DNA from 3 places in the Mesorhizobium sp. B2-3-6 genome. Region 2 is predicted to be linked to each of the others. Evidence: predicted binding sites of a transcription regulator. Region 2 holds the regulator's gene; each other region holds the start of a gene.
What was found. Region 2 encodes LexA, which represses DNA repair genes until DNA is damaged. Its sites were predicted from a motif close to TGTTCNNNNTGTGTTCNG; they were not measured.
Positions count from the first base shown of each region.

Region 1: a site for LexA is predicted at 1,479-1,496, ahead of FJ953_RS06125 (PA0069 family radical SAM protein). Genes of this name have one in related genera too.
Region 3: a site for LexA is predicted at 1,914-1,931, ahead of FJ953_RS21125 (helicase-related protein). Genes of this name have one in related genera too.

Region 1 is NZ_VFVW01000002.1:76,324-80,534, forward strand. It holds gene moaB (molybdenum cofactor biosynthesis protein B) at 1-179, shown strand, start outside; gene FJ953_RS06115 (hypothetical protein) at 391-747, shown strand; gene FJ953_RS06120 (glycosyltransferase) at 896-1,420, opposite strand; gene FJ953_RS06125 (PA0069 family radical SAM protein) at 1,571-2,725, shown strand; gene FJ953_RS06130 (ribonuclease HII) at 2,868-3,563, shown strand; gene FJ953_RS06135 (F0F1 ATP synthase subunit B) at 3,815-4,211, opposite strand, start outside.
Region 2 is NZ_VFVW01000008.1:164,482-168,692, reverse strand. It holds gene kynU (kynureninase) at 1-354, opposite strand, end outside; gene FJ953_RS22840 (TetR/AcrR family transcriptional regulator C-terminal domain-containing protein) at 351-1,028, opposite strand; gene lexA (transcriptional repressor LexA) at 1,481-2,224, shown strand; gene FJ953_RS22830 (ComEC/Rec2 family competence protein) at 2,218-4,211, opposite strand, start outside.
Region 3 is NZ_VFVW01000007.1:205,508-209,718, reverse strand. It holds gene FJ953_RS21140 (acetyl-CoA C-acetyltransferase) at 1-536, shown strand, start outside; gene phbB (acetoacetyl-CoA reductase) at 656-1,381, shown strand; gene FJ953_RS21130 (hypothetical protein) at 1,466-1,741, shown strand; gene FJ953_RS21125 (helicase-related protein) at 2,099-4,211, shown strand, end outside.

The sequences.
Region 1 (4,211 bases), on a different contig from region 2:
CCGGCGGCGTCGTCAACGCCACCTTCGTCTTCGTGCTGCCGGGCTCGCCCGGCGCCTGCAAGGATGCCTGGGACGGCATCTTGAAGGCGCAGCTCGACTACCGGCACATGCCCTGCAACTTCGTCGAGATCATGCCGCGCCTGGACGAGCACCTGCGGCGCGGCATGTCGGCTCCGTGAAAGCCGAGGCAAGGCGCTGGTTTCACGCCGCGTTTGCCAGGCAGAACACCGCCTTCGCCTTCGAAAGACCATTCCAAACCGGATGCGGCAGGACGTATCGTCTCGCGGCGGCGGCCATCGCCGTTGAAGACGGGCGGACGCGATGACAGTGCATAATGGCGGGTGCCATTGCGGCAACATACACCTTCGATTTTCAACCGAGCTCGATCCATTGACAATCGAGGTTCGCGCCTGCCAGTGCTCGTTCTGTACCAAGCATGGCTCGCGCGCCGTCGCCGATCCGGACGGCAGGCTGATCATCTCAGTCAAGGACATCCAGCGATTGAAGAAATACCGTTTTGGATTGGGGACGGCCGACTACCTGATCTGCGGTGAATGCGGTGTCTATACCGCCGCAATCGCCGGAGAGGACGATGCCAGGGCAATCGTCATCATCAACGCCCTGGACGATCAAAGGTCGTTCAGTCAGGAACCGATCCCGGTCGACTACGACGCGGAAAGCAAGGCAGAGCGTCAAGCCAGACGTCGTCTTCGCTGGATGCCTGTCGAGATGCGTTTTAGCGAATGACCGGCTCGCCGTGGAAGCACCGGCGCGAGGACCGCGAGACACCGAAACCACTTCCATCATCAGCCGCGGCCTGCGCGCCGGCACCCGCGTGATCGGAAACTGGCTGCGCGTCACATGTGCAACGCACGTAGACAGAGCAGCTGCAAAATCATTTGGACGGGCGGTGCTCTTGTTTTGCCGGAGCGGCCCAGATTTCGGCATCCAGCCGCTTGGTCGCCAGGCCGCGAGCGAGAGCCTCGGCGCTGCCGGCTCTTTTCGACAAGGATGTGGCCTGGCGCTTGCTGATCAGCAGCCCGTCGGCCAAGGCACGGTTTCCCGAGAAGATACGGGCCAGGAATGGCGCGCGGCCGGCGCGTGTGCGTGAAAACCGCGCCGCCATGGTTTGCCTCGCTGTATGCGCAACGACCTCGTCGATCCATCCGTCGACCAGCCGCGCGCCCGGTTCCAGCAGCAACAGCCAATCGCCTTTCGCGTGCCGGATGGCCGCCGCGACGCCGTCGGTCGCATACTGGCACCCGGCATGCTCGGCGACGCGATGGGTCTGGTCGGTGGAACCGGTGTCGCAAACGATGACCTCGCGCACCACGCCCTCGACCGCGCCGCCGATCAGCGTCGCCAGGGTGCGAGCGAGGCCCTCCTCGTCATTGTGGGTCTCTATGAGAACGGTGAGCATCATTTGCCGAATAGCGGAAAGCGGAACGCAGCGCCAGTTTTTGCGGCGCACCATAGAAAGTTCTTGCTTTGTTCTCGTTCGGCAAATAGGATTAAATTCATGAGCAGAGCGATTCGAAACAACATGGACAGTCCCTGGGAGCGGGCGAAGATGGAACCGATCATGCGCGCCGACATTGCCGCCTTCGGAGCAGGACGAGCCGAAATAGCCAATGCTATGATCGAGCAGAGCGGCATGCGCGTGCGTCCGGACCGCAACCGCGGCCGGTCGGCAGGCATCAACCCGTCCGGCCGGTTCGAGCCGGTCAGCCGGCATGTCTTCGACGATGGCTGGAACTCGCTGGAGGAACTGCCTCCCTTCAAGACCGAGGTGCAGGTCGAGAAGCCGCGTACCATAATCACCCGCAATGAATCGCCCGACATCTCCTTCGACCGCTCGATCAATCCCTATCGCGGCTGCGAGCATGGCTGCGTCTATTGCTTTGCGCGGCCGACGCACAGTTTCATGGGCCTGTCGCCGGGGCTGGATTTCGAATCCAAACTGTTCGCCAAGCCCGACGCGGCGCGCCTGCTCGACAAGGAACTGTCGAAGGACGGTTACCAGCCGCGAACCATCGCCATCGGCACCAATACCGATCCCTACCAGCCGATCGAGAAGCAGTACCGGATCATGCGCGAGATCCTCGAAGTGCTGGAGGCGCGCGGCCACCCGGTCGGCATCGTCACCAAATCCGCCCTGGTGACGCGCGATATCGACATCTTGTCACGCATGGCTGAACGGGGCCTCGCCAAGGTGGCGTTGTCGGTGACCACGCTCGACCGCATGCTGGCGCGCACCATGGAGCCACGGGCCTCGACGCCGGCCAAGCGGCTGGAGGCGATCAGGCAGCTTGCGGATGCCGGCATCCCTGCTTCGGTCATGGTCGCGCCGATCATCCCCGGGCTGACCGATCAGGAGATGGAACGCATCCTCGATTCGGCGCACCATGCCGGCGCACGCGAGGCGGGCTATGTCGTGCTGCGCCTGCCGCTCGAGGTCAGCCCGATCTTCAAGGACTGGCTGCTGCGCCACTATCCCGACCGCTATCGCCATGTGATGTCGCTGATCCGCTCGATGCGCGAGGGCAAGGATTACGATTCGGAATGGGGCAAGCGCATGAAGGGCGCGGGTCCTTACGCCTGGCAGATCGGCCGGCGCTTCGAAATCACCGCCAAGCGGCTCGGTCTCAATGCCGAGCGGCGCACGCTGCGGACCGACCAGTTCGTCGCCGCCGGCAAGGACCAGGAGCAGTTGATGCTGCTTTGAACGACCGCGGCTGTTTGCCGCCGTGGCGAAAAAATCCCGTCCGGCCTGCCCCGGCCTGCAGACGGTGCCCTCCCGGTCCGGCGCCCCACCCGACCCGGAGGGACTTGCGGAGAATCAGAGCCGATGCGAACCTCGCCGCAACATGGCTCGCGCGCGTTCTGATTCTCCGCCTCTCTTCGAAATCGTCGAGAAACCCGATTTCTCCTTCGAGACGAAGGCGATGGCCGAAGGCCTGTGGCCGGTCGCGGGGATGGACGAGGCCGGACGCGGCCCGCTGGCCGGACCGGTGGTGGCGGCTGCGGTCGTGCTCGACCCTGCCAACATCCCCGACGGCCTCGACGATTCCAAACGGCTCAGCCATTTGCAACGCGAGGCGCTGTTCGTGCGCATCATCGGCTCCGCGCTCGGCGTGTCGATGGCCTCGGTCAGCGCCGAGGGCATTGACGGCAGTAACATCCTCAAGGCGAGCCTGGAGGCGATGCGCCGTGCGGTCGCCGGCCTGCCGGTGCAGCCGAAGCTCGCGCTTGCCGATGGGCGCGACGTGCCGCCGGGCCTGCCTTGCACGGGGCGCGCGCTGATCAAGGGCGACCAGCGCTCGCAATCCATCGCCGCCGCCTCGATCGTCGCCAAGGTGATGCGCGACCGCATGATGTGCGGCTGCGGCAGCCATCACCAGCACTATGGCTTCGAAGTGCATATGGGCTATGCCACGGTCCGCCATCGCACCGCGATCGAGACGCACGGGCCGGTGGCGCGGCTGCACCGCGTGTCGTTCGCGCCATTCAGGCTTGAAGGTGCCGAGGTGGTGGAAGAAGAGAGCTTCGCCGGGCTGGATTAGGGCGAAAGCAGCCGAGCGCATATCTCCCCCCACGAGAAACCCTGGAGGGGCGAGATGGCCGACAGGCCAGAGGGGGTCGCCGCGCGTGAAGCGCCGACCTGCTCTTTCGCCGGACAGAAGGTCGCGCCAGGACGTACCGACCCCCTCTGTCGCCTTCGGCGACATCTCCCCCTCGAGGGGGGAGATTATCCCAGCCAACAAAAAAGCCGCCGGGTTTCCCAGGCAGCCTTTGATTGTTCGATGCGATCAACTCAGTTCAGCTTCGCCTTCACATCGGCGAGCGAGGTCTTGAACAGGTCGGCTCCCGCCTTGGCGTCGATCTTGCCGGCGAGCAGCGTGCGAGCGGCTTCGACGGCGATGTCGACGGCGCTGGCGCGCACTTCGCCGATCGCCTCGCGCTCGGCCTGGCCGATCTTCTGTTCGGCAAGAGCGGTGCGCCGCGCGACGTAGTCCTCGGTCTTCTTGTGCGCCTCGGCGGCGAGCAGTTCGGCTTCGCGCTTGGCCGCGGCGACGATGTCCGCGGCCTCCTGCTCGGCTTCCTTGCGCTTGCGCTGGTATTGGCCAAGCAACTGCTGGGCCTCCTCGCGCAGCCTGCGCGCCTCGTCAAGCTCGCTGCTGATCCTGGCGGCGCGGGCATCGAGCGCCTTG
Region 2 (4,211 bases):
CCTGTCCGGCCGCATCCCGAGTGCCGCATGCAGCACCTTGTAGATGTTGATCGAGGTGGTATCGCAGACCACCGTCTGGCCGGCGGCGGCCCCGATCAGGCGCCCGAGTTGGTCGCCGAGTTCGACCGGCATGTCGAACCAGCCGGCGGTGTTCCAGGCGCGGATGAGATCCTGCGCCCACTCCTGCGTGGCGGCCTTCTGCAGCTCGCCGAACACGGCGGGCGAAGCGGCGCCCAGCGAATTGCCGTCGAGATAGATCACCCCCTGGGGCAAGGTGAAGCGGTCACGCATGGCACGCAGCGGATCCGCGGTGTCCATTGCCTCGATCGCTGCGAGATCGGGAATTTTGCTCATGGTCGCGATGTTCCTCGGTGAGAAGAGCGCCCTGGAAACGGGCCGGCTGTTTTGCCGCCCGGGCAAGGGCTGGCCGCATAGAGGCGCAAGAACAGGGTGAACGCCCGGTTCGATCTTTGCTCGATTTCCGCCCGAGGCAATTCCTCGAGCACCCCAACGATCCGGCGAACCTGGAGATCGCCGATCAAAAGACTGATGTAGATGTCGGCGGCTTCGGCAGGATCGTCACAGGCGATCAGGCCGGCCCGACTTGCGGTTCGAAGCAGGTCACCAACAAGCGGCATTATGGTATTGCGGCCGAATTGCGCGATCGATTGGCCAAGCGTGCCTGTATCGTTGACGTCGCCGGCCGCGGCGCGATTGAGCGCCACCGCCTTGTCGCCCGTCACGAGGGTCAGCAGGACTGGCCCGAGCAAGTTCAGGGTTTCGAGCGGATCGCGCGCCTGGTGAAGGGCGTCCTCCAGCAGCTTCCTTGCCTCTCCCGCATTGGCTTCGATCAAGGATCGAAACAGGGTCTGCTTGTTGCCGTACCAGTTGTAGAGGGTTTCGTTCGAGGCCAATGCCCGCTTGGCGATAGCAAGCAGGGAGGCGCTCTTGTAGCCGGCTTCCCGGAGCACCGCATAGGCGGCCTCCTCTATCCGTTCGCGTCGCGCGGCCTGCTTCGGCGTGGTCATTGGTGTTCCTCTTCGAAAACCGTACATTATTATACGGTTTCGTCAAGCGAACGAACGAACGCAGCCCGTCGCGACCAGTGGTGGTGTCTGGCCGTTTTCCGGCGGAAGTTGGCATTTTGGTTTCGTTTCGTTCACGAGCCGCAGGGGTTTCTAATCCGCCCAAACGCACCCCGCACCTGCCGGTCACCCAGCTTGCAGGCTTGTGCCAAGAGTGGGGACCGGTCGGGCCACAGGCCATTAACCAAAATAGTTTCAAAGGGCCCGGGAGCGCATTGACGACGGACCGCGCTGGCAGGATGCTGGCTGCGGGAGGGCATTTCGTTTCCGTCGCCTTAACAAATTCATTAAACTTTAAATGGTTGCGGAACACAACTGGAACAGATAGTGTTTGTTCTGGGTTTGTTTTCTGATTCTGGTTCCAGACCCTTCGTGCAATGCCTTTGGGGGCCGCCATGCTCACGCGCAAGCAACATGAACTCTTGATGTTCATCCATGAACGGCTGAAGGAAAGCGGCATTCCGCCGTCCTTCGACGAGATGAAGGAAGCGCTGGACCTCGCCTCCAAGTCGGGAATTCATCGGCTGATCACGGCGTTGGAGGAGCGCGGCTTCATTCGCCGCCTGCCCAACCGGGCGCGCGCGCTGGAGGTGCTGCGCCTGCCGGACTCGATCGCGCCGGGTCTTAACGCGGCAAAGAAGTTCTCCCCGAGCGTCATCCAGGGCAGCCTCGGACAGGGCAGCAGCCCTAGCCGGCAGATCAAGCCGGCGACGTCTTCGCGTCTGCCCGCTGCCGGCAATGACGACGATGCGGTTTCAGCGGTGTCGATCCCGGTCATGGGTCGCATCGCAGCGGGTGTGCCGATCGACGCCATCCAGCATCAGACGCATTCCATTTCAGTGCCGCCTGACATGATCATGGGCGGCGAACACTATGCGCTGGAGGTCAAGGGCGATTCGATGATCGAGGCCGGCATTTTCGACGGCGACACGGTCATCATCCGCAATGCCGACACCGCAAGTCCCGGCGAGATCATCGTGGCCCTGGTGGACGAGGAGGAAGCAACGCTGAAGCGCTTCCGCCGAAAGGGTGCTTCGATTGCGCTCGAGGCTGCCAATCCGGCCTATGAAACACGTATTTTCGGACCGGACAGGGTCAAGGTGCAAGGCAAGCTAGTCGGCCTGATCAGGCGCTACTGAGCGGGGTCGGCGGTGGGCTTTTCGGGTTTACGGTAAGGCGGCAGTCCCCTTGCCTCGCGTGAGAATTTCCGCTGTTCGTGCCAAGGCCGATATGGCCTGTCGACGGCAAAGCTGACCCGTGCCGGTGCCGTCGCCGATTGCTGGTCGAAGAAGACGGCGGCACTTCCCTTACGAGCGAGCTGCCGCTTGGTGATGACGAGAACCAGCGGATTGTGGCAGGGATCGTAGCCCGCGGGGTCGTTGATGACGATCAGATCCGCATAGGAGCAGGCCCTCCAGGCGTCCTTGCGATCCTCCACCTGCGCGATGATCGCCCCCGAGGGATGCCGGGCCATGCACAGGCCTGTGAAGCAATAGAAAGGCGCTCCCGCCGGAAGTTGCGCGGGATCGAAGATGTCGAACTGTCGGTCTCCGCTGTCGAACAGTTCCGGCGCAACGATGGTTTCGGACTTCAGCGCGCGTTTCCAATTATCGACGGTGAATTCGTTCGGGCGCGCCCGGTTGATCGCGAGCTCACCGCCGCCGATCGGCAGTGCCACCAGGCGGGCATCCTCCGAAATCAGCACGTCCGGCGTGCGCGTGTCCGAGACGGTCAACAGGCCGGCGAGCGCGAAGGGAAGTGCCGCCAGCCGCAGCCATGTCGTGGCCATCGTCGCGATGACCAGGGCGATCGCCACCAGAAGGACGGATTGCTGCGAAATCAACCCGACCGCGTCGACCGGCGAGCGTTGCGAGATCCATCCTGATATGGCGATCATCGCGGTCAGTCCCTTGCCCATCAGATAAAGGGATGGTCCATCGAACCCGAACGGCATCAGCAGCGCACTGGCAACCGCAAGGAACATCACGACCGAAACGATCGGCATGACGGCAAGATTGGCGAACAGGCTGAGCGGCGACACGCGCTGGAAATGCCAGATGGCGAAAAGCGCCGTGGCGCTTCCCGCGATAATCGAGGTCATCGCCAGCCCACCTGTCGCCAGCAGCAATTTTCGCGTCAGGAGGCCAGGCAAGGTCCGTTGCGGCGGCGGGGTCCGCGCTTTGTCGGCTTTGCGATCCGACCAGCCGGCATAGCCGCCGACCAGGGCCGCGGTGGCGGCGAACGACATCTGGAAGCTCGGCCCTACCACCTCGTGCGGCGACACCACGATGACGGCGATCGCCGAAATAGCCAGATTGCGCATGGTGAGTGCCGCCCGATCGCACAGAACGGCGATCAGCATCACCGCCAGCATGATGAAGCTGCGTTCGGCGGCGACAACGACGCCCGAAATGACGAGGTAGGCGGCGATCGAGAAAAGTGCCGCCGCGGCCGCGTATTTCTTGACCGGCCGGCGGGAGGAAAAATTCGGGAACAGCGCGAAGCCGCCACGCAGCAGACCCATGACCGTGCCGGCGACCAGCGCCATGTGCAGCCCGGAAATTGAGATGATGTGGTAGATGCCGGTGCGTCGCATCGCTTCATTGATCTCGTCGGGAATCCCGGCGCGCACACCCACGATCAGCGCCGCGGCGATCTCGCCCTCGGCACCGCCGATGCTGCCCCTGATATGGTCGGCAATGCTTTCGCGAGCACTCTCGATGGCGGCTGAAAGGGCGGCCCACAGCGGCCTGTCATCGGCTGAGACGATTTTGGGGTTGCCGAGAAAGAAGCCGCTGGCGCCTATGCCGGCGAAGTAGCTGTCGAAGGAAAAGTCGTAGCTGTCCGGCCGCACCGGTCCGGTCGGCGGCAACAGCCTGGCATAGCCGGTCACGAGCGAACCGGCCGTCACTTCAGCCGGCACCTTGCGTGCCGAAAGGCGAACGCGCTCCGGCGCGTAGAGTAGTTTCGGCCGCGCGGTCGATGTCACATCGATGGTCAGCCGGATGCGCCCGGTCTCCATCTGGTCGACCGAAACGACGCGGCCGGTGATTTGCGTGGAGATTTCCGAGCCCAGCATCCGCGTTCCCGCTCGCCACGTCTCGACTTTGCCGGCGAGCATGCCGA
Region 3 (4,211 bases), on a different contig from region 2:
AGGACGAATACATCCGCCATGGCGCGACGCTGGATGCCATGACCAAACTGAAGCCGGCCTTCGACAAGGACGGCACTGTGACCGCCGCCAATGCCTCCGGCATCAACGACGGCGCCGCCGGCGCGCTTTTGATGAGCGAAGCGGAAGCTGCCAGGCGGGGCATCACCCCGCTGGCGCGCATCGTCTCCTGGGCGACCGCGGGCGTTGACCCGGCGATCATGGGCACCGGTCCGATTCCCGCCTCGCGAAAAGCGCTGGAAAAGGCCGGCTGGTCGGTCGGCGATCTCGACCTGATCGAGGCCAACGAGGCTTTCGCCGCGCAGGCCTGCGCGGTCAACAAGGACATGGGCTGGGATCCCTCGATCGTCAACGTCAATGGTGGCGCCATCGCCATCGGTCATCCGATCGGCGCCTCTGGCGCGCGCATTTTCAACACGCTGGTCCACGAGATGCGCCGAAGAGGTGCCAAGAAGGGTCTCTCCACCCTGTGCATCGGCGGCGGCATGGGCGTCGCCATGTGCGTCGAAGCGCTCTAAAAGAGAAGTGAATGGGGAGTAGCGAATAGGGAAGAACGGCGTCGGCGCAATGGGATATCTGATCCCTACTCGTCATTCGCTACTCCCTGTTCACTCTCCCAACCAAAGGGAGGGAGCGCATGACCAAGGTTGCAATCGTCACGGGCGGATCGCGCGGCATCGGCGCGGCAATATCGATGGCGCTGAAGGAAGCCGGCTATTCGGTTGCCGCCAACTACGCCGGCAATGATGAGGCGGCGAGCAAGTTCACGGCCACAACCGGCATCAAGACCTACAAATGGTCGGTCGCCGACTACGACGCCTGCGCCGCCGGCATCAAGCAGGTCGAGGCCGATCTGGGCCCGGTCGCGGTGCTGGTCAACAATGCCGGCATCACGCGCGACGCCATGTTCCACAAGCTGACGCGTGAGCAGTGGAAGGAGGTCATCGACACCAATCTCTCCGGCGTTTTCAACATGACGCATCCGCTGTGGAGCGGCATGCGCGACCGCAAGTTCGGCCGCGTCATCACCATCTCCTCCATCAATGGCCAGAAGGGCCAGGCCGGCCAGGTCAACTACTCCGCGGCCAAGGCCGGCGACATCGGTTTCTCGAAGGCTCTGGCCCAGGAAGGAGCCCGCGCGGGCATCACCGTCAACATCATCTGCCCAGGCTATATCGCCACCGAAATGGTCCGGGCGATCGATGAGAAGGTGCTCAACGAACGCATCATCCCGCTAATCCCGGTCGGGCGCCTCGGCGAGCCGGAGGAGATCGCGCGCTGCGTCGTCTTCCTCGCCTCCGAGGACGCCGGCTTCATCACGGGATCGACCATCACCGCCAATGGCGGCCAGTACTTCGCCTGAGGTCTCGCCGGGCTGCCGGCTTCCCGGTGCCGATTGAAGGAGGGCTCGTTCGCCATCCGCTTCGGATTTCCGTGACGCCGTCCGATGACGGCTGTCGGCCTGCTGTTCCAATCCGGCACGCAAAGGTTAATCGCGGCAGCGGGTATTGTGCAAAACTGCCTGGATAAGCTGTGCATTGTCGGTGGAAAACCTGTGCGTAACACTACATCTTGTCGTGAACAAACAGGGAAAATCCCGACATCGCCGATTCGTCGCCCTTTCGTTCCATGTTTGGCCGCAATGTTAACGAGAGCAGTTGCAATCGCCTATCAAACTGTTATTTCTATTAAGAAAGTTCAACAATTTCATAAGCTTGGATGAAGCAAGGCGGGCTGCCACACGGCTTTGCCAGCGAAAGTTAACGGCGGCTCTCGCCTAGCATGAAACGGGCCAATTCCGTGATTCAGCATGTGGTAAGGATCATCAGCCAAAACTCCACATCTAGCCGTGAACAAAACCTGAATCCGGGCGAGTCAGCGATTCGTCGCCGATTCGTTCCAGACTCGTTCCAACCCTTAATCAGCAGCCGAACCGAAGCTCGACGGAGGTGACTTCGAACCGCCAGCGGAACATTCCGCTTTCGCTTCGCGCCTGAAATCCCTATGTGTCGCCTGTCATACGCGCCACCCGAGGCGTGCTCCCGACAATGAGAGGCCAGAAAGCCTTATTTCCGAGCCGATGAACATCCATCCGAAACCCACCGAGCCGCTGATCCTATCGGGTCGCGACGTGACTGCCGTGCTTGGGCCGACCAACACAGGCAAGACCCATCTCGCCATCGAGCGCATGGTGGCGCATGAAAGCGGCATCATCGGCCTGCCGCTCAGGCTCTTGGCGCGAGAGGTCTACACCCGCGTCTGCGAAAAGGTCGGTGCCCACAAGGTGGCGCTCATCACCGGCGAGGAGAAGATCCAGCCGCCAGGCGCCAGATATTCGGTCTGTACCGTCGAAGCCATGCCGCGCGAGACCGATGCCGCCTTCGTCGCCATCGACGAGGTGCAGCTTGCCGGGGACCTCGAGCGCGGCCACATCTTCACCGACCGCATCCTGCATCTGCGCGGCCGCCAGGAGACGCTGCTGCTCGGCGCCGCCACCATGCACAGCATCTTGCAGCGCCTGTTGAAAGGCGTCTCGGTGGTGACACGACCGCGGCTGTCACATCTGGCCTATGCCGGTTCGAAGAAGCTGACCCGCTTGCCCCGGCGCACAGCGATCGTCGCCTTCTCCGCCGACGAGGTCTATGCCATCGCCGAACTGATCCGCCGCCAGCAGGGCGGTGCGGCCGTCGTGCTTGGCGCGCTCTCGCCCCGCACCCGCAACGCCCAGGTGGCGCTGTTTCAGTCGGGCGACGTCGACTATCTCGTCGCCACCGATGCCATCGGCATGGGCCTTAACCTCGATCTCGACCATGTCGCCTTCGCCCAGAACCGCAAGTTCGACGGCTATCAGTATCGCAACCTGACGGCGGCCGAACTTGGCCAGATCGCCGGGCGCGCCGGCCGGCACCTGCGCGACGGCACCTTTGGCGTCACCGGCCAGGTCGACCCGCTGGACGAGGAATTGGTCAAGAAGATCGAAAGCCACGACTTCGACCCCGTGAAGGTTCTGCAGTGGCGCGCAGCGCGTTTCAATTTCGCCAGCCTCGACGCGCTGAAGCGCTCGATCGAGACCAATGCCCCGGTGGAGGGCCTGACCCGTGCGCTGCCGGCAGTCGATGCGCAGGCGCTTGAGCACCTGTCGCGTGACGAGGACATCAGGGCGCTCGCCACCGACGCAAGGCGCGTCGCGCTGCTGTGGGAGGCCTGCGCGCTCCCCGACTACCGCAAGATAGCGCCGGCCCAGCACGCCGACCTCATTGCGTCGATCTACATGGACCTCGCCAGGCATGGCCATGTCGACGAGAATTACATGGCCGAGCAGGTGCGCCGCGCCGACACCACCGAGGGCGACATCGATACGCTGTCGCATCGCATCGCCCAGATCCGCACCTGGACATTCGTGTCGAACCGGCCCGGCTGGCTGGCCGATCAGGCACACTGGCAGGAAAAGACGCGCGAAATCGAAGACAGATTGTCGGATGCGCTGCATGAGCGGTTGACGAAACGCTTCGTAGACCGCAGGACTTCCGTCCTCATGCGGCGCCTTAGAGAAAATACCATGCCTGAAGCCGAAATAAGCCCAACCGGAACCGTCCTCGTCGAAGGCCACCATGTCGGCGAGTTGCAGGGGTTCCGTTTCACCGCCGATCAGAGCGCTGGCGGCGAAGACGCCAAGGCCGTGCGCGCGGCCGCCCAGAAGGCGCTGGCAGCGGAGTTCGAGGCACGCGCCGAACGCTTCGGCGCCTGCGCCAATGGCGACATCGCGCTCGGTTCCGACGGCACGCTGCGCTGGATCGGCGCGCCGATCGGCACTCTGGTTGCCGGTGAAGACGCGCTGAAGCCGCGTCTGGTGCTTTTGGCCGACGAACAGCTGACCGGCCCGGCGCGTGACAAGGTCGCCGCGCGCGCCGAGCGCTTCGTCAATTTCCAGATCGAATCCCTGCTGAAGCCGCTGGTCGATTTGAAGAATGCCGAGCAGATATCGGGTATCGGCCGCGGCATCGCCTTCCAGCTGGTCGAGAATTTCGGCCTTATCAATCGCCGCGACATCGCCGAGGAGATGAAGTCGCTCGACCAGGAAGGCCGCGCGGCATTGCGCCGGCTGGGCGTGCGCTTCGGCGCCTATCATGTCTTCGTGCCGGCGCTGATCAAGCCGGCGCCCGCGGGATTGGTGACGTTGCTGTGGGCGCTGA